2 regions of the Carnobacterium divergens DSM 20623 genome follow, and region 2 is predicted to be linked to the other one. Evidence: predicted binding sites of a transcription regulator. Region 2 holds the regulator's gene; the other holds the start of a gene.

Region 1 (7,092 bases), 920 kb from region 2:
GAATTACTGCGTCTTGTATTTGGCGCTAAAAATTAAAAGGTCGTTTAAAGAAAGGAGGCTGTCTAGTATGTCCTATGCCTCAGATGTCAAAAAAGAACTAACTACATTAGAAGTTCACAAAGAGCATGCAAAAGCTGAATTGGCAGCATTGATTCGCATGAATGGTGCGGTTAGTTTAGTGAATCAAAAATTTATTTTAAATGTTCAAACTGAAAATGCAGCGATTGCAAGGCGAATTTATGTCTTATTAAAAGATCATTTTGAAGTGGAAAGTGAACTATTGGTTCGCCGCAAAATGAAATTAAAAAAAAATAATGTCTATATTGTGCGCTTAAAGCAAGGAACAAAAAAAGTTTTATCAGACTTAAATATTATGGATGGTCTACTTTTTCATGCTCATATTGCAGATGAAATTATCACAAACCCTCAAAAAATTCGTTCTTATTTAAGGGGTGCATTTCTGGCAGGTGGTTCGGTTAATAATCCTGAAACAAGCCGGTATCATTTAGAAATCTATTCCATCTATGAAGAACACAACAATGATATTTGTCAAATGATGAACTATTTTGAGTTAAATGCGCGAACGTTAGAACGCCGAAATGGATATATCACGTATTTGAAAGAAGCTGAAAAAATAGCAGATTTTCTTGCGTTGATTGGTGCAACTACAGGCATGTTAAAGTTTGAAGACGTACGAATTGTTCGAGATATGCGGAATTCTGTCAATCGTTTAGTGAATTGCGAAAATGCAAATTTAAATAAAACAATTGATGCAGCAGGAAAGCAGATTGAAAGTATACATTTTATTGATGAGATGATGGGATTAGATAAACTTCCAGAAAAATTAAGAGAAATTGCTTTGGTTCGTTTAGAGTATCCAGAAGTAACCTTAAAGGAATTAGGAGAAATGATTCCAAGTGGTGCCATCAGCAAATCGGGTATCAACCATCGATTGCGTAAGTTAAATGAAGTAGCAGAAAATTTAAAAGCAAAAAGCACAGTTAGCAAAGGATAAAAGAAAGGTGGAAATCAATCATGAAGTCACAATTATTAGCGCCCTATACAATAAAATCAGTAGAATTTAAAAACCGAGTAATGATGTCACCGATGTGTATGTATTCTGTTTTTGAACAAGATGGAAAAGTGACTGATTTTCACTTAACTCACTATGGAACAAGAGCTCTTGGTCAAGTAGGGTTAATTATGGTTGAATCAACAGCGATATTGCCGAATGGTCGAATTTCACAGGAGGATTTAGGTATTTGGTCAGATGATCATATTGCAGGTTTAACAAAATTAGTTGATCATGTTCATGAAATGGGTGCAAAAATAGGGATTCAATTAAATCATGCAGGACGAAAAGCAGATGTGCCTGATTCAATTGTAGCACCATCAAGTATTACCTATAGTGAAGCCTATCAGCAACCAGAAGCATTATCTGAAAATGAAATTACAGAGATTGTAAAAGCCTTTAAAGATGCCGTTATCCGGTGTCAAAAAGCAGGATTTGACGTTATTGAACTTCATGGAGCACATGGTTATTTGATTAATCAATTTTTATCCCCGTTGACGAACAAGCGAACAGATCAGTATGGTGGACCGATTGGCAACCGGTATCGTTTTTTAAGTCAAATCATTGCTGAAGTTCGAGCGTTATGGGAGAAACCTTTATTTGTTCGAATTTCTGCAGAAGATTACCAAGCAGATGGCGCTCACCTTGAAGATTATTTAATGATTGGAAAATGGATGCGAGATGCAGGTATTGATTTGATCGATGTCTCTACAGGAGGCTTAGTAAATGTTCAACCGACAAACATATTTCCTGGGTATCAAGTGCATTATGCAGAAGAAATTCGTAAAGTAGTTGGCATTGCGACAGGAGCAGTAGGCCTAATTACAAATGGAGCACAAGCAGAAGAAGTAATTGGAAATGGTCGAGCAGATTTGGTGGTTATTGGACGAGAATTATTACGTAATCCTTTTTGGGTTCGAGAGGTTGCCATTGAATTGAATGCAAAAGATCAACTCAAAACACCCGTTCAATATTTACGTGGTTGGAGATAAAAAAGAATCAAGCGATTGAGTAATCGCTTGATTCTTTTTTATTTTTTAAGTTCTTCTTCAATTAAATTGGTCAATTCATCCGGTGTGATATGTTCATCAAAAATATGATCCCCCACAATAACTGTTGGAACAAAGAAGATATTTGCTGCTTCAGCTTCAGCAATAATTCCGTTGATTTGAGCTTCATTAGGTTGATTTTTAAGACCTAATTTCTCTTCAACATAAGTTGCGACTTCTTCATTGGTTAGGTCACCCCATTGGTGTTGATGTTCAAAAAGGAAGTCAATATCTTTTAGCGCTTTTTCAGGGTTTTGATAGTCTAAATGATGATGACAAACATTTCCTTTTTGTAAAGAGGGTTTTTCTTTATCAAAATGTTTAATAATTCGTTGAACTTTTCCTTCTTCAACAAATTTTGTTAACACATCTTTTGATTCTTCGTGCCATTTCTTGCAATAAGGACAACGAATATTGATAAATTCGATTACTTTAACAGGAGCTTCTTTTGCTCCAATTTTAAAACCAAACTCGGTTCCAACTTCGCTTGCTTTAATTTTACTGATATCCATAAATAAATTCCTCCTTCAATAGTTCCATAATTTAATTATACCGCGGATGGACACACAAGGGTAGCAAAAAAGCCTGTAAAACAAAATCGTTTTACAAGCCTTGTTAAAAATTATTTTAATGAAGAGCTGTTAACCATAATTTCATCGATTAAGCCATAAGCTTTTGCTTCTTCAGCACTCATAAAGTTATCACGGTCTGTATCGCGTTCGATGACTTCAATTGGTTGACCAGTTTGATCTGCCAAGATTTTATTTAAACGTTCACGAGTTTTTAATATGTGACGCGCAGCAATTTCAATTTCAGTTGCTTGACCTTGAGCACCACCTAGGGGTTGATGAATCATAATTTCTGCATTTGGCAATGCATAACGTTTGCCTTTTGCACCAGCTGTTAACAAGAAGCTTCCCATTGAAGCAGCCATTCCCATTGCGATTGTTTGAACATCTGCTTTGATGAAGTTCATTGTATCGTAAATTGCTAGTCCAGCAGTAACGCTACCACCTGGTGAGTTGACGTAAATGTAAATATCTTTTTCAGAATCTTGTGCATCTAAGAATAACAATTGCGCGATAACTGCATTTGCTACGTTATCATCAATTTGTCCACTTAACATAATGATACGGTCTTTTAATAGACGAGAATAAATATCGTATGCGCGTTCTCCTCTAGATGATTGTTCAATGACTGTAGGTACTAAATTCATATTATATTTCCTCCTTTAAAGGTTTCAAATCATGGTTATTGTAACATAAAAAGTAAAACTGTTACTAGTTGTATTTTACTCTAATGGTCAATTAAGGTCAAATGTTTTGTTCGATTAATTATTAGTTGCTAAAATGAGGTAGAAATCAATTCATTAAAGAAGCTAGGTAGTGTTTTAATTCAGTTGGATGATGAAAGGTTAAGATTTTTTCTTTTGGAATCATGGCTAATTGTTTTAGTGTTTCTTTTCGTCTTGTAGGATAATTCCATGCAAATTTTAAGAAGTCTAAATTAAAACGTTCAGGACAACCATCTGCCATATCAGGTCTTACTTTTCCATGATAGATAAAGGAGCGTTTTAAAATTCGGCGAATGTAAACAGATCTTGAGAAGTCTAGAAAAATAATAGTATCACTATTGTTGAAACGGATAGGCCAAGTGATTGAGTAGTTGCCTTCAATAATCCAATGCTGATTTGAATGAATAAGAGGTGCTACTTTTTCTAGAAGAGCTCTTTTGCCAATTTCTTGCCAGTTTGGATTAAAATAAAGTGAATCTAAATGAATGACAGGAACCTCATAAAAATCCCCTAGTTGTTTAGCTAAGGTTGATTTTCCTGACCCAGAAGGGCCAATAATCGTAATTTTTGTCATGAAACTAACCTCCTTTACTAAGTAAAATAGCTTATTTAAAGAAAATCCTTTAAATAAGCTATTTATAAAACCATTAAATTATTGAATAAAAATATTTCCATTTGCATCTTCTGGTTTGAAAGCGGCAAAGATACCTTCAAAAAAAGCAATTATAGCAGGGATACCAGTCCAACAGAAAATTAAAAATGTAATTCCAGCTCCAGATTTTCCAGCATAAAACTTATGAACACCAAATCCACCAAGGAAAATAGCTAAAAGAACATAAATCCATTTATTGACCCATTTGCCAACTTGGCTATACTGTGGAGTTTGTTGAACTTGAGTATGTTGTTGACCCTGCTCTTGAGCTTGGGTTTGCGCTTGAGAAGTTTCATTCACAATGTTGATATTAATACGGTCTTGAACGGTTTCTTTTTTTTGTTCAGGCCTATGTAGAATGACATTTGGACCATCATAATAAATTTCAACTAAGTCCCCAACAGCTGCGTCAAAATCGATTGTTTCTAATGGAACACGAATGGTAGTGCCATCTTCTTTTGCAACGACTAAATAATCAGCTTCTAACTTGATAATTTTATTCATTTTAAAACTCCTTTTTGCTAAATAGTTAATGACACAAAAAAAGAACATGAATCTGTTCTCTGTTTTTATGTCTCCTGGGGGAATCGAACCCTCATCTCAAGAACCGGAATCTTACGTGATATCCATTACACTAAGGAGACTAAATCAACTACTATAGTTTAGCTGAATTTAGTTGAAAAGACAAGATTTAATTATAAGCACGCTATAAAAAGATGAATTCCTTTTCAATTTCAAAATATGGTATGATAGCAGTGAAGATTTTGAAAGGATATGAAGGAGGAATGATTGTGAATTTTGAACAAAAGTTTAGCCAACAACAAAGACAAGTCCAAAAAATGGCGATGACACAACAATTACAGCAATCCATTCAAATGCTACAATATAATACAGAAGAACTGGCCAGCTTTTTAGAGCAAAAGGCGCTAGAAAATCCTTTAATCGAAGTAACCGTTGAACGGGATTATGATGCTGAGGCAGCTATTCAACCCGTAAAAAGTACAATGAACTATCAACATAACGAAGAGTTTAATTATTTGAATCAAGTACCAGATACTAGCATTTCCTTATTTGAATTTTTGTTGGAGCAAATTCATCTGACAATGAGAGATACTTATTTAAGAGAATTGGTTTTCTTTTTAACTGAAAATATTGATGATAATGGCTATTTAAAAATAGAATTATCGGAAGCTGCAAAAACAACGGGGGCACAAGATATCCAAATGCTAGATGCCTTAACGTTATTACAACAATTAGATCCTGCAGGAGTAGGCGCTAGAAATTTACAAGAATGCCTAATGTTGCAAATAGAGCGAGATGATTTTGCTCCTAATATGGCGTATGTGATAGTAGAGGAAGAATTTGAAAATTTTGCAAATCGTAAATGGAAAGAAATTACGAAAAAATTCGATATTAGTTTGGCTGAGATTCAAGAAATTTCAGATTATATTCAGACCTTGAATCCACGCCCAGGCGCTTTATATGACGGTACAAAAGAACAATACATCCGTCCTGACTTAATTATACGTGTCACAAAAGAGAATGAAATCAAAGTATTATCAGCTAAAACAGGCTTGCCAGTCGTTCATTTTCAAAAGGATTATTATCAAGAAATGTCTCAATTTGAAGACAAAGATGTACGACGATTTATGAAGGATAAATTTAATGAGTACGAGTGGATTCAAAAAAGCTTGCAACAAAGAGGAGAAACCATTGTTCGAGTTGGGACTGCGATTGTTGAGCGCCAAAAGGAATTTTTCTTAAACCCAGCACATCCAATCAAATCATTAACTTTAAAAGAGATATCCGAAAAACTTGATATTCATGAATCGACAGTAAGTCGCTCCATTAATGGCAAATATTTAGAGACTAGTTTTGGTATTTTCGAATTAAAAAGTTTCTTCACAAATTCATTAAAAACGCAACAATCAAAAATACAAAATTCTGAAGACGAATTGGAAATTTCAGGAGATTCTGTTCGGAAAAGAGTCGCATTTTGTGTAGAAAATGAAGATAAACATAAACCTCTGTCAGATCAAAAAATAGTGGAACAATTAAAAGAAGAAGGAATTGACGTTTCTAGAAGAACGATTGCGAAATATCGGGATATTCTAGGCATTCCTTCTTCATCTAAAAGAAAACGATTTGATTAATAAAAAACCTGTGGATTTTTTTATTCTATGTTATAAGAAGAAACAGGTTTTTATTTTAGACTTAATTACAAAACAAGAATTAAGTTATAAAGAAACAAAATAATTTAGTCACAAGATAGACACAAAAATTAATATTTTTTTTAGGAATAGAAAAATAAGCACTTTATAGTTGAAAGATAGCTTGTAAGCTGTTAAAATGATTAGTGTAAGAGATGGAAGCGGTAGGCGAAATACTGCGACAAATGACAACAAACCTACAGACAGTCAAATGAATGTTTTTGTTTCATTAAGGATCTCTTCATTTTTTTAAGCACTCAGGGTCGCGAAACGACTTACATGGTCATTAAACGACCAAGGAAGAAAGAGGCACTCTTATGCAGCAAGATGTATTATCTATTATTGAAAAAGTAGCACCTGATATTATGGAGACTCTTAGAGAACGGTATCAGATTTTGCGCAATATCTATTTGTTGGGGCCAGTCGGTAGACGTGTTTTAGCTGGGAAAATGAATGTAACAGAACGTGTTTTACGTACTGAAACAGATTTTTTAAAAAAGCAAAACATTATTAAAACTTCAAAGGTAGGAATGGAGTTAACCGTTACTGGGGAAGACGTCTATCATGAGTTAGATCAAATGATGGGACAACTTTTAGGAATGCGGGAAAAAGAAAAGGAATTGGCTACTTATTTCCAAATAGAACATTGCATAATTGTCTCAGGCGATAGTGAAGAACAAAGGAAAGTCATGGAAGAATTAGGGCATGCAACATCAGAATCATTGGATTTTCTACTGCCAAGTGGCGACAATATTATTGCCGTTATGGGTGGAACGACAATGGCAAAGGTTGCAGACCAAATGACAAAAGCTTTG
Region 2 (7,092 bases):
GGTGGAGGCATTGGTGGGATACTACCCTTGCTGTATGACCACTCTAACCCTCACCACTAATCGTGGTGGGAGACAGTGTCAGACGGGCAGTTTGACTGGGGCGGTCGCCTCCTAAAGAGTAACGGAGGCGCCCAAAGGTTCCCTCAGAATGGTTGGAAATCATTCGTAGAGTGTAAAGGCAGAAGGGAGCTTGACTGCGAGACCTACAAGTCGAGCAGGGACGAAAGTCGGGCTTAGTGATCCGGTGGTTCCGCATGGAAGGGCCATCGCTCAACGGATAAAAGCTACCCTGGGGATAACAGGCTTATCTCCCCCAAGAGTCCACATCGACGGGGAGGTTTGGCACCTCGATGTCGGCTCATCGCATCCTGGGGCTGTAGTCGGTCCCAAGGGTTGGGCTGTTCGCCCATTAAAGCGGTACGCGAGCTGGGTTCAGAACGTCGTGAGACAGTTCGGTCCCTATCCGTCGCGGGCGTAGGAAATTTGAGAGGAGCTGTCCTTAGTACGAGAGGACCGGGATGGACACACCGCTGGTGTACCAGTTGTTCTGCCAAGAGCATCGCTGGGTAGCTATGTGTGGAAGGGATAAACGCTGAAAGCATCTAAGCGTGAAGCCCCCCTCGAGATGAGATTTCCCATTGCTTCGGCAAGTAAGACCCCTGAGAGATGATCAGGTAGATAGGTTGGAAGTGGAAGTACAGCGATGTATGGAGCGGACCAATACTAATCGGTCGAGGACTTAACCAAATAAATGGTGGAACACATGAATCAAAAAGTAAATTGTGCTTACAATATCCAGTTTTGAGAGAACGAAGTTGTCTCAACTAAATAAGAAGTGTGGTGGCGACAGCGAGAAGGATACACCTGTTCCCATGCCGAACACAGAAGTTAAGCTTCTCAGCGCCGATAGTAGTTAGGGGTTTCCCCTTGTGAGGGTAGGACGTTGCCACGCAGATTATTTATTTTAAATTTCATATGGAGGTTTAGCTCAGCTGGGAGAGCATCTGCCTTACAAGCAGAGGGTCAGCGGTTCGATCCCGTTAACCTCCACCATGAGTCATTAGCTCAGTTGGTAGAGCATCTGACTTTTAATCAGAGGGTCGTAGGTTCGAATCCTACATGACTCATAACTAAGCATTTCAAATGTGTAGTTATGCCATACTTTTGCGGGTGTGGCGGAATTGGCAGACGCACTAGATTTAGGATCTAGCGCCTAACGGCGTGGGGGTTCAAGTCCCTTCACCCGCACCATTTATTTTATATAGCCGGCTTAGCTCAGTTGGTAGAGCATCTGATTTGTAATCAGAGGGTCGAGGGTTCAACTCCTTTAGCCGGCACCATTTTGCGGAAATAGCTCAGTGGTAGAGCACCACCTTGCCAAGGTGGGGGTCGCGGGTTCGAACCCCGTTTTCCGCTTGTTAGACTAATAATAAGATTGCCCAGATTGAAAAATCTGATCCACATTCCATGCCGGGGTGGCGGAACTGGCAGACGCACAGGACTTAAAATCCTGCGGTGAGTGATCACCGTGCCGGTTCGATTCCGGCCCTCGGCACCATTTGCACCCATAGCTCAACTGGATAGAGTACCTGACTACGAATCAGGCGGTTAGAGGTTCGACCCCTCTTGGGTGCATTCTTTAGAAATAAAGATCATATCTTCGAGTTCAAAACGGGAAGTAGCTCAGCTTGGTAGAGCACTTGGTTTGGGACCAAGGGGTCGCAGGTTCGAATCCTGTCTTCCCGATAATGAAGACAAAGTTAAGATGAGTTATCCTAGATATGGATAACTCATCTTTTTTATTTTACATAAACTGAATTTTTTTATTGAAATAAGTAGACTTGCTTTTCAAATGAACATTTTTCTCGTATAATTAAAGTCAGTATTAGTCAAAATCTATTAAACCGTTTAAGAAGGAGGAGACTTATGCAAAATCAAAATATGTCAGATATCATTGAAGCCTATTTGAAACAAGTTTTAGGTGTTCATGAACAAATTGAAATTAGACGTAGTGAAATGGCTAATCAATTTAATTGTGTACCTTCTCAAATTAACTATGTTATCAATACTCGTTTTACTGTTCAACAAGGTTATTTAGTTGAAAGTAAACGTGGCGGTGGTGGCTATATTAGAATTATTAAAGTGAAGTTATTAGACAAAGTAGAAATGCTAGATGCGATGATTCAAATAATTGGAGAGAAAATTTCCCAAAAAGATGCTTATTCAATTATTCAAAAATTATATGAAGATGAAGTTATTACTAAGAGAGAAGCTACCTTAATGCTCTCTGCACTGGAAAAAAATGTTCTGGCTAGTAGTGAAAAAAATGAAAATAGTTTACGAGCAAAGATTTTGATCGCATTTGTGGACAATTTAAGATATGAATAAATGATGGAGGCGTTAAAATGAACGAATTATTTACAGAGAAAGCTAAAATGGTTTTAATTCTAGCACAAGATGAAGCAAAACGTTTTCGTCATCATTCAGTTGGGACAGAACATATCTTATTAGCACTAGTGATTGAACAAGAAGGCATGGCAGGTAAAACACTAAGACAATTTGCCGTTAACGAGCAGGATGTTCGGGAAGAAATTGAACATTTTACTGGATATGGAACAATGGGAAGTATTTCTAAAAATGTCATTTTACCTTACTCTCCTAGAGCTAAACAAGTTATTACTTTTGCAACAGATGAAGCTAGACGTTTAGGAGCACCATTAGTTGGAACGGAACATTTATTATTGGGCTTATTACGCGAAGAAGAAATTTTATCTTCTAAAATATTAAGTAATTTAGATGTAAGTTTAAATAAAACAAGACAGCTGCTACTTAAAAAAATTGGTGTTAGTGATAGCAAAAGTAAGCGTAGTAAGACTACAGCAACTCAATCAGTTGGTGGAACGCCTACGTTAGATTCTTTGGCTCGAGATTTAACTGCGCTAGCCAGAGCTGGAAAAATGGATCCTGTTGTGGGACGTCAAAAGGAAGTACATCGTTTGATTCAAGTGTTGAGTCGGAGAACGAAGAACAATCCTGTCTTGATTGGTGAGCCTGGTGTTGGTAAAACAGCAATAGCAGAAGGTTTGGCACAAAAAATTATTAATGGTGAAGTTCCAAAAGACTTATCTAAAAAACGATTAATGATGTTAGATATGGGATCGATGGTTGCGGGAACTAAATACCGTGGTGAATTTGAAGACCGCATGAAAAAAGTTATTGAAGAAATTTATCAAGACGGTGAAGTGATTCTCTTTATCGATGAGTTGCATACCTTAATCGGGGCTGGTGGAGCAGAAGGAGCAATTGACGCTTCGAATATTTTAAAACCCGCTCTTGCAAGGGGAGAATTACAAACGATTGGTGCAACGACTTTGGATGAATACCAAAAGTATATTGAAAAAGATGCTGCTTTAGAACGTCGTTTCGCACCTATTCAAGTAGACGAACCAACGGCTGAAGAAGCAGAGGAAATTTTACTTGGTTTGAGATCTCGTTATGAAGAGCATCATGGTGTAGAAATTACGGATGAAGCAATCCATTCTGCGATTCAATTTTCAATGCGTTATATCACATCAAGACAGTTGCCAGATAAAGCGATTGATTTGATTGATGAATCGGCTGCCAAAGTTCGTTTAGATGTTTCAGATAAACCTACGCCAGTAGCAGTAGCAATTGCTGAATTGGATGCATTAGTGGCTGAGAAAGAAGAAGCCATTCAAACGCAAGATTTTGAAAGTGCTGCTAAAATTAGATCAAAAGAGATGCGTCAAAAGAAAAAAATTGAAAACTTAATTATCAAAGAAGGGAAACAGACAACTTCTTCTAAATTACAAGTAACACCAATTGATGTGGCAGAGGTCGTTTCATTGTGGACAGGGATCCCAGTTCAACAAATGGAACAAAAAGAAAGTGACCGTTTACTAAATTTGGAAAAAGTATTGCACAGCCGAGTTGTAGGTCAAAAAGAAGCGGTTAGTGCTGTTTCAAGAGCTATGAGACGCGCTAGAAGTGGTTTGAAAGATCCAAATAGACCAATAGGTTCATTTATGTTCTTAGGCCCTACAGGTGTCGGGAAGACGGAATTAGCGAAAGCTTTGAGTGAAGCTATGTTTGGGAGTGAGGAAGCACTCATTCGCGTGGATATGTCTGAGTATATGGAAAAATACAGTACAAGTCGTTTAATTGGTTCACCACCAGGATATGTCGGTTACGATGAAGGCGGACAATTAACAGAAAAAATTCGCCAAAAACCCTATTCTGTTATTTTGTTAGATGAGGTAGAAAAAGCACATCCGGATGTCTTTAATATTTTGTTACAAGTTTTAGATGATGGTCATTTAACAGATTCCAAAGGACGTAAGGTGGACTTTAAAAATACCATTATGATTATGACTTCAAACTTAGGTGCTACAGCTTTAAGAGATGAAAAATCAGTTGGGTTTAGTACAAAGGATAAGAAGAAAGATCATAAAGCAATGGAAAAACGAATTTTAGAAGAATTGAAAAATACGTTTAGACCTGAATTTATCAACCGAATTGATGAAACGATTGTCTTCCATTCATTAGAAAAAGACGAATTAACGGAAATTGTGAAACTAATGGGCAATACGATTATCAAACGTCTAAAAGAGTTAGACATTCATGTGAAAATCACACCTGCAGCCAATGAAGTGATTGCTAAGGCAGGTTTTGATCCAGAATATGGAGCACGACCACTAAGAAGAGCCTTGCAAAAAGAAGTTGAAGATCGTCTAAGTGAAGAATTATTAAACGGTACGGTTAAAATTGGAGACGAAGTAACAATTGGTGCGGTTAAAGGGAAAATTCGGATTCAAGTCAAAGAACCAAAAATCAAAAAAATAAAAGCTGTTTCAAAATAAGGCTTTCATTAGTTAAAAGTAAGGATCTATGTTAAAATTATACTAAATATCAATCTAAGAAAAGGGACGTGAAAGAATATGAAAAATTCAACTAAAGGTTTATTAATAGGCTTAGGCGCAACAGTAGTAGTAGGAACCATTATTGTTTCTTCTTCAGAAAAAGCACTCCAAAAGATTGAAAGTTACATGAATCGTAAACGCGCTAAAGACTTTATCAAAGAAAAATTAAACGGCAATGACGATGCGTTATCTGTTGTGGACCAATTATCAGATGAAGAAATCTCAAATCTGTTAAAAATTGTAGACAAGATTGGAAATCTTAAAGGTAAAATCAACGTTTATGGCGATAATGTAAAAGATATGGCTGAAGATTTTAAACACACGTTACATGGTTACACTGAAACAGTCAAAGAAAAATTCGATAAATAAACAATAAAATCCCCATTCGTTCATTAGATGAACGAATGGGGATTTTTAGTTAAATAAGAACAAGTAAGTAACACAAGGTTAAATCATTTCGATCCTTTAAAGAAAATGAGGTTGCCTCTAAAAAACGATCAATTCGATATTGTAAAGTGTTCCGATGAATGTATAATTTTTTTGCTGCTAATGAAAGATTTCCTTGTGTTTCCCAAAGAATTTGGACAAGTTCTTGCCAATCGACTTGTTCGGAAAGACTGTCTTTCAAGTTTTTCATCAAAAAACTTTTTTCGGTAGATGTTTTTGTGTAGTAAGCAAGAGCAATTTGGGGAAGAGACAGAACAGGATTTTTTGTGGTCTGTTGTTGTTGATTAAAAATGGACTGCTCTTCGTGAAATAACTTTGGGAAATCAGTTGTTAATTGCCAGAAATGGCCGATATAACAAAATACTTTTATCGAAAAATCATCTTCCAAAGCTTGAATAACGCCGCTTAGTTCTTCCAGTGTAAAGTCGTTTTTTGTTTCTTCTTGAATAAGAATCCCAGTAGTCGGATTGATAAAAAAATAATCCTCACAGGCAGGAAAAACTTGTGAAAAAGTTTCTAGCCACATAAACTGATTCTCTGAATCAAGTGGGTGAGAGAGGGTAAATTGAATCACGCGATAATTGCCTTTTTTAGTTGACGGCAGCGGCTTAGCTTGCCATAGAAATTGGTACCAAATCGAATGACTTAAGGCCTTTTTTGTTTCTTTTTTTATTGGGAAAAGAGCTTGTAATAATTGAATTTCAGATAGCTTAAGTTCATTAGTTGAGATTTTAATCCATTGAGTATGATAGGGTAGACACAGAATCCCACTCTCATTACTGGGAGTTTCAACTAGGGTTGCATTTGGATAAAGGGTTTGTAAACGTTCAAAATCCAAGGGGAAAACTCCTTTCGAATCAACTTGTAATTGCTTACATTAGTATAACACAATTTTAAAATGAACTTAATAAAATCCCACAGATTAGAAAAATTAGATATAGAAAATAAGCGAACTATGATAGGATATAGAAAACGAACAAAGGAATTGGCAGATGTATACACAAGAAGAAAAAGAATTTTTTATGAAGGAAGCAATAAAAGAAGCACAAAAGGCTGGCGATAAATTAGAAGTTCCTATTGGGGCTGTTGTGGTTTTAGATGGCAAAGTGATTGCTCGTGGTCACAATATGCGAGAAGAGACCAATGATGCTACGACTCATGCTGAAATGATTGCGATTCGCCAGGCAAATCACCTTTTAGACAGTTGGCGTTTAGAAGAAGCAAGCTTATTTGTAACGCTAGAACCTTGTCCAATGTGTAGTGGAGCAATGATTATGTCACGAGTTAAAGAGGTTTATTATGGTGCGGAAGATCCTAAGGGGGAACGGCAGGGACGCTTTATAATTTGCTGACAGACGAGCGCTTTAATCACCAAGTGGCAGTTGAATCAGGTATTTTAGCAGAAGAGTGTGGTCAATTGTTAAGTGAGTTTTTTAAAGCCCTGCGACAACGAAAAAAAGAAGAGAAGCTTGCAAGAAAAAGTGCGGAGCAAAATAAGTTAATTTAACTTTATTGATACAATTTCTAAAAAAAGCTAGCTTTTAGGGGAAAGATAAGGTAAAATAAAGATTGCCGAAAGGCCTTATAGCAATGGTGAACTTATGAATCGTGTCAGATCTGGAAGGAAGCAGCACTAAGTATGCTTCGCCATGTGCTGTAAGTACATAGTGAGAAACTCTTAATACAATTTGTATTGAGAGTTTTT

What was found. The regulator CtsR, encoded in region 2, represses protease genes until heat stress. The targets are predictions, from matches to a motif close to TTGGTCAAAAAAGGTCAAANA.
Region 1: clpP (ATP-dependent Clp endopeptidase proteolytic subunit ClpP) is a predicted target of CtsR. The motif match lies at 3,421-3,441, and genes of this name have one in related genera.

The regions. Positions count from the first base shown of each region.
Region 1 covers NZ_JQLO01000001.1:1,693,022-1,700,113, reverse strand. Annotated here, with positions in the region: gene BR52_RS08270 (gluconeogenesis factor YvcK family protein) at 1-36, shown strand, start outside; gene whiA (DNA-binding protein WhiA) at 68-1,015, shown strand; gene namA (NADPH dehydrogenase NamA) at 1,036-2,064, shown strand; gene BR52_RS08255 (DsbA family protein) at 2,103-2,633, opposite strand; gene clpP (ATP-dependent Clp endopeptidase proteolytic subunit ClpP) at 2,744-3,337, opposite strand; gene BR52_RS08245 (P-loop NTPase family protein) at 3,483-3,989, opposite strand; gene BR52_RS08240 (NINE protein) at 4,068-4,571, opposite strand; tRNA gene BR52_RS08235 (tRNA-Arg) at 4,640-4,711, opposite strand; gene rpoN (RNA polymerase factor sigma-54) at 4,859-6,220, shown strand; gene BR52_RS08225 (sugar-binding transcriptional regulator) at 6,595-7,092, shown strand, end outside.
Region 2 covers NZ_JQLO01000001.1:2,609,434-2,616,525, forward strand. Annotated here, with positions in the region: rRNA gene BR52_RS12370 (23S ribosomal RNA) at 1-747, shown strand, start outside; rRNA gene rrf (5S ribosomal RNA) at 837-952, shown strand; tRNA gene BR52_RS12380 (tRNA-Val) at 978-1,053, shown strand; tRNA gene BR52_RS12385 (tRNA-Lys) at 1,055-1,127, shown strand; tRNA gene BR52_RS12390 (tRNA-Leu) at 1,167-1,251, shown strand; tRNA gene BR52_RS12395 (tRNA-Thr) at 1,265-1,340, shown strand; tRNA gene BR52_RS12400 (tRNA-Gly) at 1,345-1,416, shown strand; tRNA gene BR52_RS12405 (tRNA-Leu) at 1,470-1,558, shown strand; tRNA gene BR52_RS12410 (tRNA-Arg) at 1,562-1,635, shown strand; tRNA gene BR52_RS12415 (tRNA-Pro) at 1,673-1,746, shown strand; gene BR52_RS12420 (CtsR family transcriptional regulator) at 1,927-2,388, shown strand; gene BR52_RS12425 (ATP-dependent Clp protease ATP-binding subunit) at 2,406-4,880, shown strand; gene BR52_RS12430 (hypothetical protein) at 4,959-5,309, shown strand; gene BR52_RS12435 (helix-turn-helix domain-containing protein) at 5,359-6,225, opposite strand; partial or broken gene tadA (tRNA adenosine(34) deaminase TadA) at 6,380-6,894, shown strand; RNA gene ffs (signal recognition particle sRNA small type) at 6,967-7,053, shown strand.